DNA from 2 places in the Promicromonospora sp. NPDC060204 genome. Region 2 is predicted to be linked to the other one. Evidence: predicted binding sites of a transcription regulator. Region 2 holds the regulator's gene; the other holds the start of a gene.

Region 1 (6,430 bases), on a different contig from region 2:
GCAGTGCACCAGCGCGGCCAGCGTGAGGGCCTCCGTGAGGTTGGTCGGGCCGTCGCACACCCGGACCTCCAGCGTGCCGAACGTCGGCGACGGGCGGATGTCCCAGTGCACCTCGTTGAACGCCTCGACGGCGCCGATGTGCAGCATGTCGCCCGCGTACGCCTCGAGCTCCTGCCAGGTCCTGAACGCGACCGGCAGGCCCGAGCTCGGGATCTGCTGGAACAGCAGCGACCGGTTCGAGGCGTACCCCGAGTGCTCGCCGGCCCAGTACGGCGACCCGGCGGACAGCGCCTGCAGGTGCGGAAAGTACTTGAGCATCCCGCGCATCAGCGGCAGCGCCTTGTCCCGGTGCTCGATCCCGACGTGGACGTGCAGCCCCCAGATGATGAGCTGCGCACCCCACACGCCCGTGCGCTCGCGGATGCGGGCGTAGCGCTCCTTCTCGCCGATCTCCTGGTCGGTCCCCTTCGCGAACGGGTGCGTGCCGCCGCCCATGAGCTCCAGGCCCATCGGGTCCGTGACCGTCCGCACGCGGTCGAGCGTGCGGCTGAGGTCCGCCCCGGCGTCGGCCACGGTCCGGCCGACCCCGGAGACCAGCTCGATCGTGTTCTTCATGAACTCGCCGGTGACGTGCGCGGTGTAGCCCTCGGGGCCCTGCCGCTGGTTGCCGCCGTCGCGCCCGAGAGCCTCGAGCACCTCCGGGCCCGCCTGGCACAGGTCGGCACTGCCGGGCTCGACGAGCCCGATCTCCCACTCGAGGCCCACGGTCGATCGTGGGGAATCGCCGAAGCCGAGCCGTACCGGCGAGCTCATACGGCTCCCAGCGGTTCGACGAGGAGTACCTGTTGGTTGCCTGCCACACGGGTGAGCACGATCGTCGCCTCCTCGGTTCCGGTGAGTACGAGCTGCTTGCGAAGTTGTTCGGGGACCACCGCGGTGCCCCGCTTCTTGATCGTGATGCGTCCGACGTTCCGGTCGCGGAGATAGGACTTGAGCCGCTTCAGGCCGAACGGCATGGTGTCGAGCACCCGGTATCCGGTCGCGATCGGGGCCTGCGCCCCGGCGGCCACGGCGGGCCGGGCCGACGGCAGCGCGGCGGGGTCGTCGGTGGTGACGTACGCGATGGTCGGGTCGACGAGGCGTCCGCCCAGCTCGGCGGCCGCCTCGCCCACGAGCCCGGCCCGGATGACCGCGCCGTCGGGCTCGTAGAGATACTGTCCGACGGCGCCGACGTCCGGCTCCGTGCCGTCGCCGCGCAGGGTGCGGCTGAGGGTGTGCTCCTTGCCGTCGTCGTCGGTGAACGAACGCAGCACGAGCGCCGAGCGGCCGGGACCGTCGGGCGCGAGCGAGCCGAACCAGAGCCCGGCCTCGACCACGTCGCCGTTGACCGAGACCCACTGGGTCTCGGCGTCGTCGGGCAGCCCCTCGTGCGCGATGCCCGGACCCACCTTGATGCCGACGGCCGGCACCGACTCCCGCAGCGCCCAGACGGAGTCGAGCGGGGGCTCGTAGGCGCGCGGGTCGAAGATGCGGCTGTTCCGGCCGCCCCGCCCGCCGCGCACGCGCCGGGCGGGGTCGGCGTAGACGGCGTCGATCCCCTCGGCGCGCAGGTCGAGCGCCAGGCCGTCGGCGTGCCGCACCTCCGCCTCGGGGAAGTGGCGCAGGTTCCACTGCGCGATCGCGGCGGTGCACTCGTCGAGGTCGGTGGCGACGACGCGCAGGCCCGTGCCGGCGAAGGCGAGGGAGTCGGCGCCGATGCCGCAGGTGAGGTCGGCGAGGGTGGTCACGCCCGCGTCGAGGTACCGTCGGGCGTGCAGCGCCGCGACGACGAGCCGCGTGGCCTGCTCCAGACCGTCCGCGGTGAACAGCATCCCGTCGGCGAAGTCACCGAACTTGGTCCGTGCCCGGGCGCGCAGCCGGGACTGGGTGACCACGGCGGCCGCGAGGTCCGCCGCGACGCCCTGGGCGCGCAGGGTGGTCACGGTCTTCATCGCGTCACGCTCGTCGTACGGCGGAAGAGCCGCAAGCAGGGCCCAGCCGTCAGGGCTGAGGAGTTTGCTCAGAATCGCCGCATCCATGGGAAGATCTTTCCACGTTTGTCCAGGTCATGACGAGTGGCTGCACGCAACCTTTTCGTGGAGATGGCCAGATCTCGAAGTGCGGACGGCGCGTCGTGCGCCGGGCGTGTGAGGTGCTCCACGCGATTGGCACTCGCCTTGACCGAGTGCTAGCGCCGACCTAGATTTGGGGTTGTTCATCGCCGCGGATCCCGGTAGTCGGGACCCTCGGCGGAGGACCCAGACGTTCGTGCCCGCCGGCACCCGCGACGACGGCGGACCGTCGAACGTTCGAGCCCCTGAAGTCAACCACGCAGCTGATCACTCGATCCGCTCACGAAAGAGGGAGGTCCGACGTGTCGGTCCCCATCAAGCCGCTCGAGGACCGGATCGTCGTCAAGGCTCTCGAAGCCGAGACCACGACCGCTTCCGGCCTGGTCATCCCGGACACCGCCAAGGAGAAGCCCCAGGAGGGCGAGGTTCTGGCCGTGGGCCAGGGCCGTATCGACGACAACGGCAACCGTGTGCCGCTGGACGTCGCCGTCGGTGACAAGGTGATCTACTCCAAGTACGGCGGCACCGAGGTCAAGTACGCGGGTGAGGAGTACCTGGTGCTCTCGACCCGCGACGTCCTCGCGGTGGTCGTGGGCTGATTCCAGCCCGCGCCAGACAGACGAAGGCCCCGCACCGGATCGGTGCGGGGCCTTCGTCCTGTCCGGAGACCGTCGTGGCTGGTGCTGCTTCGGCATCGAAGCAGGCGTGCGTTCACAGCGGCGTGCGTCGCAAGCGGGTGTTGCATCAGAAGCGGGCGTGCGGCAGAAACGCGTCACGCCTCGAGCGTCAGAAGTTGTGCACCCTGGGTCAGGCGGAGACGGACTTGCCGGCGAGGATCGCCGACCGCTCGTCCTCGCTGAGCCCGCCCCACACGCCGTACGGCTCGCGCACGCGGAGCGACTGCTCGCGGCACTGCATCATCACGGGGCAGGAGCGGCAGATCGCCTTGGCGGCCTCGGCGCGCCTGCGGCGGGTCGATCCGCGCTCACCCTCGGGGTGGAAGAAGAGGGTGTCGTCCGCGTCGCGGCACGCGCCCTGGTACTGCCATTCCCACAGTTCCATCACCGGACCGGGAAGCCTCGAGATCTCCGTCATGGCGAACAACTTACAAGTTGTGCAGAAGTTGTTCAAGAGGCAATTTCGCGCCATCGGGTTCGAATCGGGCCAGCGAGAAGCAGGTCGACACTGACCGGATTTGTATGATTGTGAACCGAAATCCACCGAGATCGGCGGCACGCCGGGTTTCGCAGTGGCGCGGAGAGGGCCGGGTCGGCAGAATCGAGTCCATGACTTCTTCGCGACCCGCCCAGAACTCGGGCGGGTCACGTACATCCAGCCCCGGACTGGCTGTCGCCGCCGTTGCCCGCCGCCTCGGGGTCGCTCCTGCGACCCTCCGCACGTGGGACCGCAGATACGGCCTCGGACCCTCGGGCCGCACCGCCGGATCGCATCGTCGCTACACGCCGGACGACGTCGCCCGGCTCCTGGTGATGCGCCGACTGACCCTGGAGGGCGTGGCGCCGGTGGACGCCGCGCGTGCCGCCGTCGAGGCGGGGGACGCCGAGCTCGAGGTCGCCACCCGCACCGCCCCGGCGCTGCCGGCGGTCCAGGTCGAGGGCGGGGCGGACGTCGACGAGCACGACTTCGCGGAGCAGTTCGTCGGCACCGTCGAGGCCCCGGGCGACCCGGACGACGAGGTCGTCGAGGAGGCGGACGAGCCTCGGGCCACCTCCGACGACGAGGCTGACGACCCTGCCCCGGCATCCGGCGGCGAGCGGTCCGAGGAGCCTCGCGGCCGTGCGCGGCTGCGGGCCCTGCCCGGTGGCGCGACCGGCGGCGGAGCCCCGGCACCGGCCGGCGGGCCGCGGTCCGCCGCTTCCCCGGCGCCGACGTCGGGCCGGGTGTCCGCCCTGGTCGACGCCGCCCTGGCGTACAGCCGGACCGCCTGCGACAACCTCCTCGTGCTCGGCCCGGACGGCGACCCGGCCACCTGGTGGACCGAGCTCGTCGAGCCCGCCTGGCTCCGGCTGTCGGAGCGGACGGTCCTGGCCGGCCCCGGCGAGATGCCCGAGGTCGTGCTTGCGACGGCCGCGCTGCGCGCGCTGCGCAACTACATCGAGGAGTTCGAGCGGGTCATGGTCGAGGCGGGCGGCCCGCCGGCCAACCACCCGAGCCGGATGCGCAAGATCGTGCTGGTGTTCGCCGCCCCCGACGAGGTGGTGCCACTCTCGGCGCACGCGCTCGCCGCCGCGCTGGCCGCCCAGGGTTCGATGGCGCGCATCGTCACGGGACCCGCGAGCACGCACCGCTCGGTCGAGCTGGTCACCATGGTCCGCCCGACGGCGGTGGTGCTGGCGACGACGCAGAACAAGCCGGACCTCGACGTCGTGCACGCGGTGAACGAGAGCTACCCGGAGCTGCCGATCTTCGTGGGTCTGCGGGCCGACGCGGCGGCGACGGAGCTGCCGTTCGGGCCCACGGTGCAGCGGGTGCGCTCGTTCACAGGGCTGCTGCACGAGGTGCTCGCCGTCATCAAGGCGAGGTGACGCACGCCTCGGGCCGGTACCACGGCCCGGCCGAGATCTGCGGTCGCGGCGGCCGTAGACTTGCTCCATGACGGACCAGACCTCGCCGGGCGACCCGTTCGGTTTCCTCGGGCTCACCTATGACGACGTCCTGCTGCTGCCGGGTTACTCCGACCTGGCGCCGTCGGACATCGACACGACGTCTCGCCTCACGCGCGAGATCTCGCTCAAGATCCCGCTGATCTCAGCGGCGATGGACACGGTCACCGAGTCGGCCATGGCGATCGCCATGGCGCGTCAGGGTGGCCTCGGCGTGCTGCACCGCAACCTCTCCATCGAGGACCAGGCCACCCAGGTGGACCTCGTGAAGCGGACGCAGACCGGCATCATCACCAACCCCGTCACGATCGGCCCGGACGCCACGCTCGAGGAGCTCGACACCCTCGCGGGCCAGTTCCGGATCTCCGGCTTCCCGGTGGTCGACGCCGAGAACAAGCTCATCGGCATGGTCACCAACCGCGACCTGCGCTTCACGCCCGTCGCCGAGTGGGCCACCACCAAGGTGGACGAGGTGATGACGCCGCAGCCGCTGATCACCGGCCCGGCCGGCATCTCGCGGGACGACGCCACGCTGCTGCTGCGCAAGCACAAGCTGGAGCGCCTGCCGCTGATCGACCCCGACGGCCGCATCACGGGGCTCATCACCGTCAAGGACTTCGTGAAGTCCGAGCAGTTCCCGAACTCGTCCAAGGACGGCCAGGGCCGCCTCATGGTCGGCGCCGCGATCGGCTACTTCGGTGACGCGTGGCAGCGGGCCACCGCCCTGATCGACGCCGGCGTGGACGTGCTCGTGGCCGACACCGCGCACGGCAACGTGCGGATGCTGATCGACATGGTCAAGCGGCTCAAGACCGACCCGGCCACCAAGGACGTCCAGGTGATCGGCGGGAACGTCGCCACGCGCCAGGGCGCGCAGGCGTTCGTCGACGCCGGGGCCGACGCCGTGAAGGTGGGCGTGGGACCGGGCTCCATCTGCACCACCCGCGTCGTGACCGGCGTGGGCGTGCCGCAGATCACCGCCGTCTACGAGGCGTCGCTCGCCTGCAAGCCGGCGGGCGTGCCCGTCATCGCCGACGGCGGCCTCAAGCACTCCGGCGAGATCGGCAAGGCCATCGTGGCCGGCGCCGAGTCCGTGATGCTGGGCTCGCTGTTCGCGGGCTGCGAGGAGACCCCGGGCGACCTGGTGCTCGTCAACGGCAAGCAGTTCAAGACCTACCGCGGCATGGGCTCGATGGGCGCCATGTCCTCGCGCGGCAAGAAGTCCTACTCCAAGGACCGGTACTTCCAGGCCGAGGTCACCAGCGACGACAAGATCGTGCCCGAGGGCATCGAGGGCCAGGTCGCGTACAAGGGGCCGCTGGCCACCGTGGCGCACCAGCTCATCGGCGGTCTGCACCAGACGATGTTCTACACCGGTGCGCGCACCGTCCCGGAGCTGCAGGCCGAGGGCCGGTTCGTCCGCATCACGTCGGCGTCGCTCAAGGAGAGCCATCCGCACGACGTGCAGATGACGGTCGAGGCGCCGAACTACAGCGGGTTCTGACCCGCACCTGTCCGACCCGCACGACGTGTCAGACCCACAGGTCCCTCGGGTGGCCTGTGGGTCTGACACGTTGTGGGGGCTGACCTTGTCGGGGCAGGTCAGCTCGACATGACGCGCGCGTGCAGGGCCTGCACCGCGTAGCGGGCGGACCAGAAGGCGCCGTGCTGCCACGCGGACACCTCTGACATCCA
Region 2 (6,430 bases):
GCCGCGCCGCACGAACGTGTCGTGCGCGCGCTCGCGGATCTCGACGTAAAGGTCGCCGGCGGGGCCGCCACCGGGGCCCACCTCGCCCTGCGCGGAGAGCTTGATGCGCGTGCCGGTGTCGACGCCCGCGGGCACGTTGACCGCGACGGTGCGCCGCGAGCGCACCCTGCCCTCGCCGGAGCAGTCGGTGCAGGGCTCGGGGATCACGGTGCCGAAGCCGCCGCAGGCGGAGCACGGCTGGTTGGTCATGACCTGGCCGAGGAACGAGCGGGCGACACGCTGCACGGAGCCGCGGCCCTGGCAGACGTCACAGGTGCGGGCGTGGGTGCCCGGCCGCGCGCCGTCGCCGCCGCAGGTGTTGCAGACCACCGCGGTGTCGACCTGGATCTCGCGCTTGGCGCCGAACACGGCCTCGGCGAGGTCGAGGTCGAGGCGCACGAGTGCGTCGTTGCCGCGCCGGGCGCGCGGGACGGGCCCGGTCGGCTGCCCGCCGCCGAAGAAGGTCTCGAAGATGTCCTGGAACCCGAACCCGGCGCCGAACCCGCCGCCCGCGCCGCCGCCGGGGGACGTCGGGTCGACGCCCATGTCGTACTGCTGGCGCTTGTCGGGGTTGGACAGCACCTCGTACGCGCGCGCGACGTCCTTGAACCGGTCCTCGCCCGCGTCGCCGGCCACGTCCGGGTGCAGCTCGCGGGCCAGCTTGCGGTATGCCTTCTTGATCTGCTCGGGCGAGGCGTCGCGCGGAACACCGAGAATCTCGTAGTAGTCGGTCACAGGTCTCTCTTTGTGGGGAGGTTTGTGGAAGTTCGGGTCAGCCAGGCAGCACTCGCGACAGGTAGCGCGCGACGGCGCGGACCGCGGCGATGGTGCCCGGATAGTCCATACGGGTGGGGCCGATCGAGCTCAGGATCGCGACGGTGTCGCCGTCGGACGAGCCGTAGCCGGACGTGACGACGGAGGTCTCCGCCAGTCCCGCCAGCCGGTTCTCGTGCCCGATGCTCACCGCCACCTTGGCGTCGTCGGTCATGTCGGTGAGGAGGCCGAGCAGGACGACCTGCTCCTCGAGCGCCTCCAGGACGGGCCGCAGGCCCTGCTCGAAACGCATGCCGGACCGTGCCAGGTTGGCCTGGCCGGTCAGCACGATCCGTTCCTCGCTCTCCTCGGCGAGCGCGGCGGTGACCACCTCGGCGACGGCCGTCGCCAGCGGGCGGTGCTCGGCCGGCATCGCCTCGGCGACCCCGGCGAACACGTCACCGAGGTCGGCGAGCCGGCGGCCGGCGGTCGCCGCGTTCAGGCGGGCGCGCAGCTCGCCGAGCGTGCCGTCGTCCAGGTCGACCGGCACGTCGAGGAAGCGCTGCTCCACCCGGCCGGTGTCCGTGATGACGACGACGAGGAGCCGCCCCTCGGCCGTCGGCACGAGCTCCAGGTGCCGCAGCCCGGACCGCCGCAGCGACGGGTACTGCACCACGGCGACCTGGCCGGTGAGCTGGGCGATGAGCCGCCCGGCGCGGGCCACGACGTCGTCCAGGTCGACCGCCTCGGAGAGGAAGGTCTCGATGGCCCGCTTCTGCGGGACGGACAACGGCCGGACCTCGGCGAGCTGGTCCACGAAGAGGCGGTAGCCCTTGTCGGTGGGGATGCGCCCCGCCGAGGTGTGCGGCTGGGCGATGAGCCCGGCCTCCTCCAGGGCGGCCATGTCGTTGCGGACCGTGGCCGGGGAGACGCCGAGCTGGTGGCGCTCCGTGAGGATGCGCGAACCGACGGGCTCCCGTGTGCGGACATAGTCCTCCACGATGGCCCGCAGGACATCGAGTCTGCGTTCCTCGCTCACCGCGCTCACCTCCGTCCCCAGGTAGAACGTCCGGGACGTGCACCCGGGTTCCGGCCCGCTCACCGACACTGCCTTCCAGCACTCTCACCGACCGAGTGCCAATCCTACGCGGCACGCGCCACCCGCCGGGTCGCCGACCCGCCGCACGCCGTGCGCACCCGGGCCGGCCACGCCGTCCCGCCCCGGCGAACACGCGGCTGACCTGCATGTCCTACCGTTCGCCGAGGGCTGAGCACCGAGCATAGGGCGATGCCTTAGGCGCGCCCACCCCGCACCGCGAACCCGTAGGAAAAGATGCGGCGACCGCCCGATCCGCGCGACGTACCTCACAGACGAACCTGGAATCACTGCCGGCGAGGGGCCGGCGGTGACACCAGGAGGAACACCATGTTCGGTTTTTCGGACTACGCCGAGTACCGCCGCAACGAGCAGGAGACCGACCAGCGCAACGAGCGGGCCCGTGTGGCCCGTGAGCAGAAGGACGCGGCCCGCCGTCAGGCCGCCGTGCGGCGCACCGCCGAGCGCGGCGCCCGGGCGGCCGACGCCGTCCGGCCGCGCGTCGCCTGATCCCGCGGGGAGGGCGACCGTGCCGGGCAGCGGGCCGGCCCACGGAGACGGCGGGCAGGCCGACGGAAAAGAGCGGAACGACCACGGACCGGCATGGGACGATGAGCCCATGCCGGTCCCCCGTGCCCGCCTGGTGGGCCGAGCCCCCGAGCTCGGCGCGCTCGAGGCCGCTCTCGCCGACGTCCGCGCGGGCGGCAGCCGCACCCTGGTGATCGCCGGCGAGGCCGGGATCGGCAAGACCCGCCTGCTCGACGAGCTCACCTCCCGGGCCGACGACGCCCACGTGATCGTCGGCCAGTGCGCCGACGAGGGCTCCGGGCCCCTCCCGTACGCCGCCCTGGTCGGACTCCTGGCCGGCGTTGTCCGGACGATGGGCCCCGAGGCGGTCGTCGCCGCGGCCGGACCCTCGGCCGGCGCCCTGTCCGCCCTCGCCCCCCAGCTCGTCGCACCCGCGCCCGATGCCGGGGCCGACCGCGTCCCCGAGGTCCTCACCGACCTGCTCGCCGGGCTCGCGGGCGAACGACCCGTCGTGGTGGTCATCGAGGACCTGCACTGGTCCGACGACGTCACGCGCGCCGTCGCGCTCCGCCTCGCCCGCACCACGCCCCCCGGGCTGCTCCTGCTGCTCACCTACCGCAGCGACGACGTCTCGCGCGCGCACCCCCTCCGCGTCGTCCTGGCCGAGCTCGACCGGGCGCGGCTCACCACGCGACTCGAGCTGACGCGCCTGGGCGAGCCCGAGGTCCACGAGATGGCGCAGGACCTGCTCGACGTCGGCCTCGACGCCGAGCAGCTCGCCGACCTGGCGGACCGCAGCGAGGGCGTCCCCTTCTACGTCGAGGAGCTGGTCGGTTTTCTCGGCACCGACCTGCCCGACTCCCTGCGCGACATCCTCCTGCTGCGCTACTGGAACCTGAGCCGGGAGGCCCGGTCGCTGTGCCGCGTGGTCGCCGCCGCCGGCCCGCGCGTCTGGTACGACGTGCTCGACGACGTCCTGGCGGACGCCTCGACCGGCCCGGGACAGCACGCCCCGCAGACCGGAGCCGAGGCGGAGGAGACCGTCCGCGAGGCGGTCGAGGCCCAGGTGCTGGTGGTCACCGAGGTCGGGTACGCCTTCCGGCACGCGCTGGTCCAGGAGGCCGTGTACGCCGAGCTGCTGCCCGGCGAGCGGCACCGCCTGCACGCCGCGTACGCGCGGGCCCTGGAGCGCGCCCTCGTCCGGCGCGCCCACTCGGTGGCGAAGCTGTCCCGCATCGCCGACCACTGGTGGCGCGCGGGGCTGCCGGACAAGGCGCTGGCGGCGGCCGTCGAGGGGCACCGGACGGCCGCGGCGGGCGCGGCGTCGTCCACCGCGGTCGCGCTGGGCGAACGGGCCCTGGAGCTCTGGGAGCAGGTGCGCGAACCGGAGGCCGTCGCCGGGCTGCCGCACCACGAGCTGCTGCGCTCGGTCGCCGAGGTCCTGCGCGGCTCGACCCGGACCGCCCGCGCCCTGGCAGTGGCGCACGAGGCGATCGCCGAGTGGCCCGAGGACGACCCGGCGGGACTCGTCGGCATGCTCTCCGACGCGGCGCTCATCGCGGGCCACGCCGGCTCGGACGAGGGGCCCGAGCTCATCGAACGGGCCCTGGCGCTCGTCGAGCCCGGCCGGGACGACGTCGTGCGCGGCCAGCTCCTGATGCTGCGGGCGCGCCGCGCGATGCTCGGCGGCAGGCCCCGGGAGGCGATCGAGGCCGCGACGGCTGCCCACGACGCCGCCCGTGCGATCGGCGACGCCGAGGTCGTGTCCGTCACGCTGAACCTGCGGGGCGTGAGCCGGGTGCAGCTCGGCGACACCGGCGGCTTCGCGGAGATCGACGCCGGCCGCGAGGCGGCCGGGGACACCTGGCACGGGCTGAGCCGGTACTACGTCAACGGGTCGGACGCCCGGCTCGTCGTGGGTGACTGGGGCCGGGCGGCGGAGATCGCCGAGGAGGGGATGGGTGCCGCGCGTCGGCACGGCTCGTCCGACTCGACCCGGCTCATGATCGAGGGAAACCTCGCCGAGGCACAGATCGGGCGCGGCGACTGGGCCGAGGCCGCCGCCTGGTACGAGCGCACGATCCCGCCGATCCACGACAGCGTGTACTCCGCCTACCTCAGCGAGCGCCGGATCTGGCTCATGATGTGGCGCGGCGAGGTGGAGCAGGCGCAGGCCGAGGCGCGCCGCAGGGCCCCGAGCTGGGAGCGGTTCGGGCGCCTGGAGGAGCAGATCAGGTCGCGCACCAGCGTGACGCTGGCGGAGCTCGCGCTGCTGCGCGACGATCCGGCCGAGGCCCTGGAGCGCATGTCGGTGGTGGTCGCCTCGGACCGCCCGTGCATGCTGGCCTACGATCTGCAACAGCTCGGCGTGGCGGCCCAGGCGATCGCCCGGCTGGGCGCCGCCGGGCAGGACGTCGACGACGCCCCCTACCGCGCGGCCCTCGCCGCGTGCGCGCGCTGGCCGACGTTCCCGTTGTGGTCGGCGCTGTTCGAGGCGGAGCTCGGGACCGGACCCTGGACGACGGTCGCCGACCTGCCCGGTCCCGGACCCGTGCACCTGCGCCCGTACGCGCTGTACCGCGAGGGTGCGCGGCTGCTCGACGTCGCCGACCGGGCCGGGGCCCGGGCGGCGCTCGGCTCGGCGGTCGTGGAGGCGGAGAAGATCGGTGCGGGACTGGTCGTCCGGCAGGCGCAGGGCCTGATCGACCGCGCGGGCCTGGTGGAGGGGGCGGCCGGCCCTCCGCCGTCGGGCGCGGGGACGGACGCGCTCACCGCCCGCGAGCGGCAGGTGCTGGCCCTGGTGGCCGAGGGCCTGACGAACGGGCAGATCGCCGAGCGGCTGTTCATCTCGGCCAAGACCGCGTCGGTGCACGTCTCGGCGATCCTCCGCAAGCTCGGCGTCGCCACCCGCACGGAGGCGGCGCTTCGCGCGAGCCGCTGACCCGACCCGCCTACCCCGCCCGCCCCGCCCTCCCGGCCTCGTTGAGTGCGGGCTATCTGCGCCGAATGACACTCCGGGAGCACGGATATCCAGCACTCAACGGGAGGGGCGACCTAGGCTCGCCGCGTGGTCGACGAACGGTATGGAGCCGATGTGCTGTCCCCCCAGTTCCCTGGCGCGCAGCGAGGGCGGCGGCCGACGTCGCAGCCCACGCCCGCCGAGCTGGGCCTCGTGGTCGAGGAGGTCGAGACCGGCTGGGTCGGCGCCGTGGTGCGCGTCGAGAAGTCGGGCGGCATGCACGTGGTGGTCCTGGAGGACCGCCGCGGACGCACCCGCACCTTCCCGCTCGGCCCGGGGTTCTGGGTCGAGGGCAAGCCCGTCGTGCTCACCGCGCCCGTCGTGAACCGCGCGCCGGCGCAGCCCACCCGCACGGCCTCCGGGTCCGTCGCGGTGCACGGCGCCCGGGCGCGCGTCGCCCGCGGCAGCCGCATCTGGGTGGAGGGCAAGCACGACGCCGAGCTCGTGGAGAAGGTCTGGGGCGACGACCTGCGGATCGAGGGCGTGGTGGTCGAGATGCTCGACGGCGTGGACCACCTCGCCGAGCGCCTCGCCGAGTTCGGGCCCGACGCCGAACGGCGGGTCGGCGTGCTCGTGGACCACCTGGTGCCCGGGTCGAAGGAGCAGCGGCTCACCGACGAGGCGCTGCGCACCGTCCCCACGGGGACCGTGCTGGTGCTGGGCCACCCCTACGTCGACGTGTGGCAGGCCGTGCGCGCCGAGCGCCTCGGGCTCGAGCGCTGGCCCGTGATCGACCGCGGTACCGAGTGGAAGCTGGGCATCCTGCGGTCCCTGGGCTGGCCTGCGCAGACGCAGGCGGACGTCGCCCGCGGCTGGCAGCGGATCCTCGGCACCGTGCGCGACTTCCGGGACCTCGACCCGGCGCTGCTCGGCAGGGTCGAAGAACTTATCGATTTCGTGACCCTCTCGTAAGGCGCAGCCTCTACGGTTGGTCATATGTCCGAAAACCCGCAGGAGCCGCAGACTCCTCAGCAGCCCGGCCCGGCGCCGCAGCA

The links. The regulator HrcA, encoded in region 2, represses chaperone genes, less so after heat shock. The targets are predictions, from matches to a motif close to TTNGCACTCGNNNNNNNCGAGTGCNAA.
Region 1: the regulator HrcA is predicted to act here: its motif matches at 2,205-2,231, upstream of groES (co-chaperone GroES).

Annotation. Positions count from the first base shown of each region.
Region 1 covers NZ_JBHWZO010000070.1:44-6,473, forward strand. The annotation lists partial or broken gene ACFWEJ_RS11340 (YbdK family carboxylate-amine ligase) at 1-765, opposite strand, end outside; gene ACFWEJ_RS11345 (SAM-dependent methyltransferase) at 810-2,078, opposite strand; gene groES (co-chaperone GroES) at 2,414-2,710, shown strand; gene ACFWEJ_RS11355 (WhiB family transcriptional regulator) at 2,919-3,206, opposite strand; gene ACFWEJ_RS11360 (MerR family transcriptional regulator) at 3,398-4,657, shown strand; gene guaB (IMP dehydrogenase) at 4,725-6,239, shown strand; gene ACFWEJ_RS11370 (FAD-dependent oxidoreductase) at 6,338-6,430, opposite strand, start outside.
Region 2 covers NZ_JBHWZO010000267.1:491-6,920, reverse strand. The annotation lists gene dnaJ (molecular chaperone DnaJ) at 1-774, opposite strand, end outside; gene hrcA (heat-inducible transcriptional repressor HrcA) at 812-1,831, opposite strand; gene ACFWEJ_RS24410 (hypothetical protein) at 2,219-2,398, shown strand; gene ACFWEJ_RS24405 (ATP-binding protein) at 2,508-5,357, shown strand; gene ACFWEJ_RS24400 (DUF3097 domain-containing protein) at 5,484-6,347, shown strand; gene ACFWEJ_RS24395 (DUF4870 domain-containing protein) at 6,372-6,430, shown strand, end outside.